Regions from separate parts of the Enterococcus sp. LJL128 genome, predicted to be linked through region 2. Evidence: predicted binding sites of a transcription regulator. Region 2 holds the regulator's gene; each other region holds the start of a gene.
The links. The regulator CtsR, encoded in region 2, represses protease genes until heat stress. The targets are predictions, from matches to a motif close to TTGGTCAAAAAAGGTCAAANA.

Region 1 (3,168 bases), on a different contig from region 2:
TCATAGCCGACATAACCTGGAGGAGAACCAATCAGTTTTGATACACTGTGTTTCTCCATGTATTCACTCATGTCAAAGCGGACCATCGTATCTTCTGAACCGAATAATTCAAAGGCTAACTGTTTAGCCAGCTCAGTTTTACCCACACCAGTTGGTCCAACAAAAAGGAAGGAGCCAATTGGACGGTTCTTTTTGCCTAAGCCTACCCGATTTCTACGAATCGCTTTCGCTACTTTATCAACAGCCGCATCTTGCCCGATTACATTTGCTTTCAAATCATCAGACAGATTTTTCAGCTGTGTTTGCTCTTTTTCTTTCAGCTCGCCGACTGGAATTCCTGTCCGCTGCTCAACAATCGCTTCAATAACTTTTTCTGTGATAACCGGCATTTCATCATCGCTGACTTGTTTTTCCTTCATAACCTGCAGCTTGTTAATCTGATCACGGTAGTAAGCAGCTTTTTCAAAATCTTCTTCGGCAGAGGCTTGTTGTTTTTGCTGTTCTGCTTCCGCTAATTTCCGCTCAATGGTTTTTGGATCAGCAATCTGAATTGTTAGGTTCATTTTTGAACCAGACTCATCAAGCAAGTCAATTGCTTTATCAGGTAGAAAACGATCTTGAATGTAACGGTTGGAAAGATAAGCAGCAGCCTTAATCGCTTCATCAGTGTATTTCACATGATGATAATCTTCATAGCGCTTTTGAAGTCCTTGCAAAATTGCAATAGTTTCCTCTACTGAAGGCTCGTCTACACGAACTGGCTGCATTCTACGTTCTAATGCGGCATCTTTTTCAATAATCCGATATTCGGTTAATGTAGTAGCTCCGACCATCTGCAGCTCACCTCTAGCAAGTGCCGGCTTCAGGATATTTCCTGCATCCATATTTCCATCACCAGCTGCTCCGGCACCAACTAATTCATGAACTTCATCAATAAACAGGATAACATTTTCCGCTTGTTTGATTTCCTCAATCAATTTTTGCATTCTTTCTTCAAACTGACCTCTGATACCTGTTCCTTGAACAAGAGAAGCAACATCTAAGCGAATCACTTCTTTTTCAAGCAGCTTTTGAGGAACATCGCCATCGATTATTTTTTGGGCTAGTCCTTCTACAACTGCAGTTTTACCAACACCAGGCTCACCAATCAAAACAGGGTTATTTTTGGTTCTTCTGTTTAGGATTTCAATTACACGTTTGATTTCGTCATCACGTCCGACTACGGGGTCGATGTCGCCTTTTCTGGCAGCTTCAGTTATATTGATGCCATACTCGCCTAGTAAGCCGGAAGCTTGTCCTCCTCCTCGCGGCGGTTGTCCGTTAAAGCCGTTGCCATCGCCAAATTGTGTTGGCGGCGTCTGCTGACCTAAGCGGTCTCCCTGCTGCATTTGCTGAGAAAGAGAGCGGTATAAATCATCTAAGCTTCCAAAGCCAAACGGGTCCTGAGACATCGTAGGGGAAGTATTATTTGCTTGTGCTTTTAATTTTTGATAGCAGCTTTGGCAATAGTCCAGCTGTTTCCTTTGACCATTGACATTTGCATATAAGTGAATCGTAGCTTCATTTTGCTTACAGTTTTGACAAATCATCTACTAAAACACGTCCTTTCACTTTTAAAAGAAATCAGTCGAATAAAAGGTCAAAAAAACAACTGACCTTTATTGACCTTTGAGATTATTATAGCATGTTTTATTGAAGAATCAAGTATTTCAACTCGTTATGTATAAGTAATAAACCTTGCTAGAATCTCAAGTTTAGACAAATCAGCGGCTTTCATTTAAAATAATAGAGATTTCAAAAAGGGAGGTGGAAATTTCCTATGTTCGAAAACCCGTTTGAGGAACGAATTCAGCAGCTGAAAGAGGGGGAAATCAGCGAAATAGTCGTTGAGAGAAACGATTTCAATCTATTCAGAGAGGCCTGGAAAGTTCTTCCTGATCGGACTAAAATTATCGGGGAAGCTGGGCTGAACGGAGAAATTATTTACCGATTCGTTAAATAGTTTGAAAAGGTTTACGTGATTCCTTAAAAAATCGTTGAAAACAGTTGTAACAATATCAAAAAAATGGTAATCTTAAAAATTGAAAGGGTTGTTCCAAAGGCGCTTTTGTGTTGTTAAGAAAACCCTAACATAAAAAAATATTTTACTTACGAAGGAGACCGATTCATATGGAAAAGAAAGACTTTCACGTTGTAGCAGAAACAGGGATTCACGCACGTCCAGCTACATTACTAGTACAAACTGCAAGCAAATTTAACTCTGATATTAACTTAGAGTACAAAGGTAAATCAGTTAACCTTAAGTCAATCATGGGAGTTATGTCTCTTGGTGTAGGCCAAGGCTCTGACGTAACTATCACTGTAGACGGTGTTGACGAAGCGGACGCAATTGCTGCAATCGTTGAAACAATGAAAAAAGAAGGATTGTCTGAATAATGTCTGAGATGCTTAAGGGAATTGCCGCAAGTGATGGTGTTGCAATTGCTAAAGCCTATCTTCTTGTACAACCAGACCTTTCTTTCAGCAAAACTTCTGTAGAAGATACTGCAGTTGAAGAAGCTCGTTTAGATGATGCATTAGCAAAATCTACAGTAGAACTTCAGGCTATCAGAGAAAAGGCAGCACAAAGTCTTGGTGAAGAAGAAGCACAGGTTTTTGATGCACACTTAATGGTTTTGGCTGATCCGGAAATGATCGGACAGATCAAACAAAATATTCAAGATAACAAAGTAAATGCTGAAGCCGGTTTGAAAGAAGTTACTGATATGTATATCGGTATGTTCGAAGCAATGGACGATAATGCGTACATGCAGGAACGTGCTGCTGATATCCGCGACGTAGCAAAACGTGTTTTAGCACATTTACTAGGGGTAACTTTACCAAACCCTTCAATGATCAACGAAGAAGTAATCGTCGTTGCTCATGACTTAACTCCAAGTGATACAGCTCAGTTGGATAGAACGTATGTAAAAGCCTTTGTTACCGACATTGGCGGACGTACATCGCATTCAGCGATTATGGCTCGTTCACTGGAAATCCCTGCAATCGTGGGAACAATGGAAATCACTGCTAAAGTTAAAGCCGGCGACATTTTAGCTGTTAACGGTATTGATGGAGATGTGATTTTAGATCCTACAGATGCAGAAAAGGCTGACTTTGAAGCTAAAG
Region 2 (3,168 bases):
TCCAAACGAACTTTAGCTGCTGACTCATCCATCAAATCAATCGCTTTGTCCGGCAATTGCCGTGAATTGATGTAGCGGACAGAAAGCTGTACTGCTGCATGCAGTGCTTCATCAGTAATCTCAACCCCATGATGAGCCTCATATCTGGACCGTAGTCCCTTCAAAATCTCAATAGCTTCTTCCGGTGTTGGCTCATCAATCTGCACACGAGCAAAACGTCTTTCCAAAGCAGAATCTTTTTCGATATATTTTTGATATTCATCTAGGGTTGTTGCACCAATCGTCTGTAGTTCGCCTCGAGCCAATGCCGGCTTTAAAATATTGGAAGCATCAATTGCTCCTTCAGCACCGCCGGCACCAATTAACGTATGAAGCTCATCGATAAACAGGATTACCTGACCGTCTTGATAAATTTCGTCGATGACTTTTTTCAATCGATCTTCAAACTCGCCACGGTACTTAGTCCCGGCTACCAGTGCACCCATATCCAACATCATCAGACGTTTTTCCTGCATAGCCTGAGGAACCTCTCCATTAACTATCTTCTGTGCCAGACCTTCAGCAATTGCTGTTTTACCTACACCTGGTTCACCAACCAGTACAGGATTATTTTTAGTTCTTCTACTTAAAATCTGAATCAGTCTTCTTACTTCATCTGAACGGCCAACAACTGGATCAAGGTTCTTTTCTCGAGCCAATTTCGTTAAATCTCTAGCAAGCGAATCTAGTGTAGGTGTACCGCCGCCCTTTTGCGCAGCACCCTTTTGATTTTTCCGTTTGTTGCCAGACATCGCCATCTGTGGGTCATTAATACCAATTTTTTTCATAAGCAGCTGCCGAACCTTGATTAGGCTTAAACCTAAATTTACTAGAATTCGTGAAGCTAATATATCTTCATCACGCAACAACCCCAGCAGCAAATGCTCTGTCCCAATATTCGGAGCACCTAAGCGTTTAGCTTCTTCTCCAGAGTAAGCAAAAATTTGCTTCGCCCGAGGTGAATAAGGTAGATAAATCCCTTTTGGATAGGATTTTGCCATTCCGTACCCCATCAAGTGTTCAATTTCCTCGCGAATATCATTTTTTTCTACATTCAACTGGCGCAGTGTTTTGCCGGCAATACCTTTCGGCTCAATTACTAATGCCAGCAGCAAGTGTTCTGAGCCAACCGACTGATGCTTGAAATATTTTGCCTCTTCCTGTGCAATAGCCAAAACGGCTTTAGCGCTATCTGTAAATAACTCATCCATAAACTATTCCTCCTCATAGCTCAGACGCTCCAAAAAAGCATACATTAACTGAGCACGTAAAAAATCTTCCTGTGCGCCAAATTTTCCCAGCACATTTTTTCCCAAAGCAGCAAGCATCAAATTGCCTTCCTTCTTCGTCACTACTTCTTCTTCATATAATTTCTGCACAAAAACCAATGCGTCTTTCTCTGATAGCTGATCACCAATGAATTGCTCCATCTGCTTAAGCAGCTGTGTACTGTCAGATAGCTGAACCTTGGCAATTCGGATATAGCCGCCTCCACCTCGTTTACTTTCAACAGAATATCCCCGCTGAATGGTAAAACGAGTATTAATTACATAATTTATCTGGGAAGGGACACAATTGAATAAATTGGCCATCTCGGCACGTCGAATCTCAATCTTACTGCTATCTTCTAGTATCTTTTTCAAATAGGCTTCAATCAGATCAGAAGTGTTCTTATTGTTCATGACATTATCCTTCTCCCTTGACTAATACTGACCATAATTATATCGTTTTTGTACAAGTAAATAAAGAAGAAAGCTTATACTTTATTGAAAAATCAAAGGATTTTCAACAAATAATTCACATTTTCAGTATTGACCTTGGAGTTTACTCTAATGTTATGATGAAATCAGGAGGAAAACAACATGACCACTGAATGGACAATCAACGAGATTGCTAAGCTGACAAACCTTTCAAAAGACACTATCCGGTATTATGAAAAAGAAAAACTGATTACACCTAAACGCAGCGACAACAATTACCGCATCTATTCAAAAGAAGAGCTGCTCAAGCTAAAATATATCGCTGTAATGAAATATGCCCGCTTTTCTCTAAAGGAAATCAACACCTTCGTGCTGCTCTTTGACCAGGAGCTTTCTGAAGACTGCAACCAGCAGGGTAAAACTTTACTAGAGAAAAAAATTAGCGATTTAGAGAGAGCCGTGCGACATTATCAGGCAATTCTACAGCTGTTAAAGCAAATCCCCTATACGGATGACTTTCAGCAGTTGAAACAGCACTTGGAAAATAGCGGCACTGATCACTCTTTAGATAGTTTTATTGAAAAATTATTTGAAGAAATCAAGGAGGAAACATATGAAAACAATTTATCATTCCACTGAAGAATCACTGCAGCTGATTACGATGCCGCGGATATTTCCTATAAATTGCTACATTATTTTAGAAAAAGACTACTGTGTACTAATCGATTGTAGTAAACAAGGGATGGCAGAACCCATCATTAAAGCGGTAGAGGATACCGGCAAACCTTTGAAGTATATCATTCTGACCCATGCACATGCCGATCATACTGGAGATATCAATAAAATAAAAAATTATTTTCCAAAAGCAAAAGTCTGCATTGGTGCACAAGAATTTTCAGATAGTAAAACAGGCGTGAGAAATATCCATCTACCGATAGAACCGGATCTGCTGCTGAAGCACAAAGATGTCTTAGGAAGCTTAGTTGTATATGAAACGCCTGGCCATACCAATGGATCAATTTCATTGATTGATACACGGAGTCTTTCAAGCTACGTAGGTGATTTAATTCAAACTAGGGGCGGAGCTGCTATTTCCGGAGATTTGCGCTGGCGTTTTCCTTTTCCAGCTTTTGCTACTGTAGATAAGCAGGCAGCTGTTGATTCAGTCAAAAGTCTATACGCAGATTATACAATTTACAAAACTTTTTGCGGACATGGCCCTGTATTGGTTCCCACACATAATGAAATTACTCAGTTAATTAAACGGGCTGAACAAAAAATATAATACAAAAGAAAGCTGTGACATAGAAATAAGCTCATTTTTCCCAACACGCTCTACACATAAAAAAAACTCATACGAAGCCTATTTTCAGCTTTGTATGAGGCTTTTTTTAGTTTTTATTAATTATAAAGCAACCTATCTTACAGC
Region 3 (3,168 bases), on a different contig from region 2:
GTGCATACGAATACTATTCCAGCTGGCTGTGTTCAGGATTGGCATGCCCACAAAGAAATTGAAGAAATTATTGTAGTTAATAAAGGAAGTCTGTGTGTAGAATGGATTGATGACTTATTGCAGTGTCGTCAGGTAGCAGCGGGTGAACTGATTCGAATGAACAAAAGCATTCATCGGATATCAAATCCAGGAAAAACTATCGCTGAATGTACTATCTTCAGATTTGTTCCACCAAAAGAAAATCAAGCAGCAGTTATTAAAAATGATAAGCAGGTTTTTTCTGAGGCAGAAGCAGCAAGGCTGCTAAGAAGAAACAAGGATGAAAAATAAGGCGATTAAAAAAATAGAATTATCATGAACTAATCTTGGGTTGATTTGAAAAGAGTAATTGAATAAAAAACACAGCTAAATAGATGGAAAACAGAATAATAAATGGTGGGTAAGATATTCAATCGAATATCTTACCCACCATTTATTCGGAGCAAGCACAACTAAAGAGCTGAAAATTTATTTATATCCCAGACCTCATAAAACGAATATTTATTTCAGTTGATTTTTTTAACTCCAAATTTTTTAAATGATTGTTACTCTCTGTGTTCAATATAGGCAATTAACTCTTCTTTTGTAACTGATTCATCAAAAATATGCTGGTCAATAATGATGGTTGGCACAAACTGGATATTAGCAGCAACAGCTTCATCAATAACTGCCTGTGAAACTGCCCGATTATCCATTTCCTGCAGTCCCAGATTATTTTGAGCAAATTCCGCAACATGAGTCAGGGACATATCCCCCCATTTATCCTGCGTGGCATAAATTTGCCGTAAGTCTGTCAAACCTTTTAACGGAAGGTCGTAATTGATAAAGCGGTGCATCATATTTCCCCGCTGCAGGCTTTCCTTTTCTTTATCGAACAGTTTGATAATCCGCTGCAGTTTTCCATTGTTCACATAAGTCGTAAGCATATCGTCATATTCATTAAACCACTGTCTACAATAAGGGCAGCGGACATTCATAAACTCAATCATTTTCACTGGAGCGGAGTCTCTGCCGATGATTAAACCATTTTCTTCTGTAACTTTGGAGGCATCGATTTGAGAAATATCCATCATCAATAATCCTTTCTTCCTTTAATTTTCTTTCAACTATTAGTGTACTATTGTTTGTAAGTTAATTTCAAAGAAAAAAGCCTGAAATCTAATGATTTCAGACTTTTGAGATTCTGATTATTAATTCAGAGAACTGCTGTTTTCCATCACTTCATCAATCAGCCCATAATCTTTTGCCTGCTGTGCAGTCATAAAGTTATCGCGATCTGTATCTTTCTCAATCACTTCAATTGGTTGCCCCGTACGTTCAGCTAAGATTTTATTCAAGCGTTCACGTGTATCGAGAATGTGTTTAGCAGCAATTTCAATTTCAGTTGCCTGACCTTGTGCTCCTCCTAATGGCTGGTGAATCATGATTTCAGCATTCGGCAACGCAAAGCGTTTGCCTTTTTGACCGGCTGTCAGCAAGAAGCTGCCCATAGAAGCTGCCATCCCTAATACGATTGTCTGTACATCAGCTTTAACAAAGTTCATTGTATCAAAGATTGCTAATCCAGCAGAAACACTGCCGCCCGGAGAGTTGATGTATAGATAAATATCTTTTTCAGAATCCTGTGCATCAAGGAACAACAGCTGAGCGATAACGGAGTTAGCTACATTGTCGTCGATTGGTCCGCTCAACATAATGATTCTGTCTTTTAATAAGCGTGAGTAAATATCATAGGCTCTTTCGCCGCGAGATGATTGTTCTATGACTGTTGGTATTAAATTCATAAGTTATGTCCTCCTATATAAAAAGCTCATAAAAACATTCTAACATATCCCTGATTGGAATGCCTAAAAAAAGTATACTCTAATGGTCAATAAAGGTCAATTAAATTGCATTGAAATTATGCACCTGTTTTTACACAGAAAAATAGGAGAAGCTATATCAATTATTTTATATAAAGAGAAAAAATCTGATAAGTTGATTTCCAAGGGTTATGATAAACTATATGTAATGAAAAGAATTTTTAATTGGTTATTTTGTCATTTTTATTATGAGACTATTTAGGAGGAAAGTTAATGAGTGATAAAGAGGTTGGATTTGTATCAAGCAGAGAAGGCAAATCATTATCCAGAAAATTGCAGGGCGTGTAAATGGATAGAAAGAAGATTAACCAATGGGATGGCCTGCTGCTGGAAGAGCGAAATGTCGAAAACGCATTAGACGAAGCTATAGAAACACAGAGAAAAATGGACAAGCTTGAGGATAAATATAGTGAACTGTTCTACCGGGTGAATCATCTTGTCAGCCGTTTAGATCAGTTTATCGGCAACGATCAGGAAAAACAAATGACCGAGGAATTGCGATGGCAGGTTCAGCAAAAGAAAAAAGCTGTATTCTTTCATTTGGAGGAGGAAAAAGAAAAGTTTCTTAAAGAGACTAAGGAGCTGCAGGATCAGGAAGACTTAATTTATTATCAAAAGAAACGTCTTCTAATAGAAGAAAAGGTGTAGTTGATTAGAGTAGACAGGTTCATTGGATAAGGAGCAGCAGATGAAAAATTACATGAAGCGAGACAGTCGTTTTATGCAGCAGTACTACGCACTGTTTTCTGATGAGAATATAATGAGCAGTCATCAAGCCTATTACGCAGCACTAGCGGCTTTTGTCAAAAGAAATAATCGATATTTCAGAAAAGAGGTTTTGCAAAACTCGCGCTTGGATATGCTAATCGAGCTTGATCCGGCAGTCTATGTTAATCCAGAGACAACTCTCTCTTTGGAAACAGAGAAAAACATAGTAAGTCAACGTGAATAAAATAAAATCGGCGGGTTAGCGATGATCATCAGCAGTACGTTATGGGAGCTGGCGGCGGTTCCTACAGGCAATGACTGCCCAAAAATTAATCAATATACTATGTATTATGTTCTTGCGAAGCAGCCGAACGGGAAAATTCATTTTTGGGAAGAATGTGAGCAGTGCGGCTATCTGATGGACAGTTATGGAAATGAGTATGAGGGACTAGCTGGCATTATTTTTCCAGCAACGAGAGAATAAATTGCCGTCCACCTCTCTAAAAAAGGTATATTGTAGAAAGTAAAAGAATTATTTGCGGCTAAATGAACACGAAAA
Region 4 (3,168 bases), on a different contig from region 2:
GCAGCACGTTCTAAATCATAATTATTTTCTGCATCCTCCAACTCATGCTTTGCTTTGTCAATTTCAGCTCTTTTATTACTAACCGCATTTACTTCATCTTTTTCTGTTTCCCATTGCAGCTTCATATTGTTCGCTTCTTCTCTCAGTTCAGCCAGTTCTTCTTGAAGATGTGTTAGACGCTTTCTGCTGGCATCATCTGATTCCTTCTTTAAAGCTGCCTCTTCAATTTCCAGCTGCATCAGACGGCGTGTTACCTGATCCAGTTCGGTAGGCATTGAGTTCATTTCAACGCGAATCGTCGCACTCGCTTCATCAACTAAATCAATGGCTTTGTCCGGCAGAAAACGGTCAGTGATATAGCGGTCAGACAAAGTTGCAGCTGCAACAAGTGCGTTATCATGAATATTTACGCTATGGTGGATTTCAAATCGTTCCTTCAGCCCCCGTAGAATACTGATAGTGTCTTCAACAGTAGGTTCTTTTACCAATACTTTCTGGAAACGACGTTCCAATGCTTTATCCTTTTCCATGTACTGACGGTATTCATCTAGTGTGGTTGCACCAATCAGATGTAGCTCACCCCGAGCTAGCATTGGTTTCAACAGATTGCCGGCGTCCATGCTGCCTTCTGTTTTACCAGCACCTACTATATTATGAATTTCATCAATGAAAAGGATAATTCGACCATCGCTTTTATTGACTTCTTTTAGCACTGCCTTTAGCCGTTCTTCAAATTCTCCACGGAATTTTGCCCCAGCAATTAAGGCACCCATATCTAAAGAAAAAATTGTTTTATCCTTTAGATTTTCCGGTACATCCTTGCGTACAATCCGCTGAGCTAATCCTTCGATAATCGCTGTCTTACCAACACCCGGTTCACCGATTAACACTGGATTATTTTTTGTTTTTCTCGAAAGAATTCGAATAACGTCCCGAATTTCTTCATCTCGTCCGATGATAGGGTCCTGCTTTCCGCTTTTCACCTGTTGAACTAAATCAACCCCATATTTTTCCAGCGCTTTGTATTGTTCTTCCTGACTTTGAGAGGTCACTCGATCTCCACCCCGCATATCTTCGATATTTTTTCTCAATTCCTTTTCTGTAATTCCTTGACTTACCAAGTATTTAGTCAACCGATAATTTTTTAGCTTCATCAATGCAAGCACCACAATTTCAGTTGATAAAAACTCATCTTGAAAGCTAATCCGCAGTTGATCTGCTTCATTTAAAAGACTGAATAAATTTTGGCTCATTGTTTGCCCATACTGGACATTACCGCCTTGAACAACTGGATACTCATCCAAAGCTCGATCAACTTCATGCTCAAATCCAGCAACATCCAGTCCTGCATCTGTATAAAAGTTACGTCCAAAATGGTTTGGCTGCAATAAGATTTTCCATAAGTGAGCAATATCTATTTCCTGGTGACGACGTGTTACCGCAATTTGTTGAGCTTCAGCAACGGCTTCTTGCAATGTCGTAGTCATTTTTTCTATTTTCATTAATTCTTTCCTCCTATAACAGTAATAATCTATTTATATATCCTCGCTTCTATTATGAATCTCCCATAACTAAAAGACAAAGATAACGAATGCTTATAGTTAAATTATAGCTAATTGGTCAGTAAAGGTCAAACTAAAAACAGTGCTTTTTACTGACTTTTTTTCATACTCTTTAGTTAGTCACTTCCACTAGAATCTTACCAGAGTTTTTACATAAAAAAATCAGACCTTAGAACGAACTACATACTACAATAACCCAAGTTAATCAGCCGCCCCCATTTAGACACTAAAAACCCCCTAAGTTAGATTTTCTGGTCTAACTTAGGAGGTGTATTTCATCCATTCTTTATTTCAAAAAATATTCCAATGAAGGTTGAAACAGAAATCTAACAGCCTCGAATGAAAAGCATTTGTATTTCCTGTTATTTGAAAAGCATTTTTCTTATTACCTAAATCCCCTGAAAGGCATCTTAGCATCTGCTAGTTTCTCAAGCTGTAAGAGCTCGTTCCAAACATGCACTATACTTTTTCGATTTGTTTAATCGAGTTCCCCGGAATTTGCGGTGGAATCGACATAGTCATAATTGGCAGTCCTGTTAAGGTGAAACGGATTTTATCCCCTTCCTGCAGTTCATTCAAAGTCAGTCCTTCTGCCAGCTGATTTTCTCCAGCATTTAAAATAACGCCATCTGATTCCATCATTGGTAAAATCGTTTCAGGGTCTTCTACTGCTTCAACAGATGTTAAGGTAATACGGACAGTACCGTCTGTTTCAGCAGCACCCGTGGTCAGCACTCCTGTAAAAACAGATTGTGTTCCTTGTATATTTGATGATGCGCTTGTTTCATCAGATTGCTCTGCAGTCTTATCATTTGTTGAGTGATCAGACATGTTAGCCTCACTGCTTTCTTTTGATTTATCACTGCCAGTACCACACGCAGCTAAAAGTAATACGGTACCCACTATACATGCAATCAATTTTATTTTTTTCATCCAAAAATTCCTCCATACATACTCATACATGTTATTTGAAAGTAAGCAAACAGACTATACATCCTCATTGGTAAAATTTTGAGAAAATAAATGAGTTTATACAGTCTGCCGTTTGTTCTGTCAGCTGAGTTAACCGTTTCTTCGGTCTTGTCCGCTCAGCGTAATTTCTTTTGCCAAATAACGTATCCGCTCCATCAGCCGCTTCGCCTTCAGCGGTTCTTGCTCACCTCTTTGAGAAATTGTAAGATGGCTTTCCAGCCCTTTCATGTCAAGGTTTGAAGAAAAGAAGGTAACTAGCTGTTCCTGCATACGGTATTGAAGTATTACACTTAGAACATCATCTCTAATCCAGCTGGTCATCGATTCTGCACCGATATCATCAATCATCAGAATTGGGGCTTTCTTAACTGCGTTCAGTTTTTCACCCACCAAATCCTTTGCGATTGCCTGCTTCATCTCTACCGTAAATGTAGGAAAATGAATGATTGTTGTTAAAAAACCATCTTTCGCTAAATCATTAGCAATAGCTCCCAAAAGATATGATTTTCCCACACCAAATGTCCCTTGCAGATACAATCCCCGATGAAATTCCTTAGGATTATTGACATAGGCATCAATAAATTTTGTTGCTTCGCTTAGGGCTTCAAAGCGTCCGCTTGATGACCGGTCAAAT

Region 1: the regulator CtsR is predicted to act here: its motif matches at 1,649-1,669, upstream of AC1Z3K_RS18340 (ATP-dependent Clp protease ATP-binding subunit).
Region 3: the regulator CtsR is predicted to act here: its motif matches at 1,906-1,926, upstream of clpP (ATP-dependent Clp endopeptidase proteolytic subunit ClpP).
Region 4: the regulator CtsR is predicted to act here: its motif matches at 1,617-1,637, upstream of clpB (ATP-dependent chaperone ClpB).

The regions. Positions count from the first base shown of each region.
Region 1 covers NZ_JBXPBP010000027.1:8,219-11,386, forward strand. The annotation lists gene AC1Z3K_RS18340 (ATP-dependent Clp protease ATP-binding subunit) at 1-1,589, opposite strand, end outside; gene AC1Z3K_RS18345 (hypothetical protein) at 1,820-2,002, shown strand; gene AC1Z3K_RS18350 (phosphocarrier protein HPr) at 2,170-2,436, shown strand; gene ptsP (phosphoenolpyruvate--protein phosphotransferase) at 2,436-3,168, shown strand, end outside.
Region 2 covers NZ_JBXPBP010000028.1:1,473-4,640, forward strand. The annotation lists gene AC1Z3K_RS18400 (ATP-dependent Clp protease ATP-binding subunit) at 1-1,250, opposite strand, end outside; gene AC1Z3K_RS18405 (CtsR family transcriptional regulator) at 1,254-1,721, opposite strand; gene AC1Z3K_RS18410 (MerR family transcriptional regulator) at 1,902-2,378, shown strand; gene AC1Z3K_RS18415 (MBL fold metallo-hydrolase) at 2,353-3,024, shown strand; gene AC1Z3K_RS18420 (RidA family protein) at 3,157-3,168, opposite strand, start outside.
Region 3 covers NZ_JBXPBP010000007.1:89,202-92,369, reverse strand. The annotation lists gene AC1Z3K_RS10440 (cupin domain-containing protein) at 1-330, shown strand, start outside; gene AC1Z3K_RS10435 (DsbA family protein) at 585-1,109, opposite strand; gene clpP (ATP-dependent Clp endopeptidase proteolytic subunit ClpP) at 1,230-1,823, opposite strand; gene AC1Z3K_RS10425 (DUF3958 family protein) at 2,190-2,549, shown strand; gene AC1Z3K_RS10420 (hypothetical protein) at 2,590-2,853, shown strand; gene AC1Z3K_RS10415 (hypothetical protein) at 2,875-3,093, shown strand.
Region 4 covers NZ_JBXPBP010000003.1:80,575-83,742, reverse strand. The annotation lists gene clpB (ATP-dependent chaperone ClpB) at 1-1,502, opposite strand, end outside; gene AC1Z3K_RS05605 (hypothetical protein) at 2,022-2,495, opposite strand; gene dnaI (primosomal protein DnaI) at 2,625-3,168, opposite strand, start outside.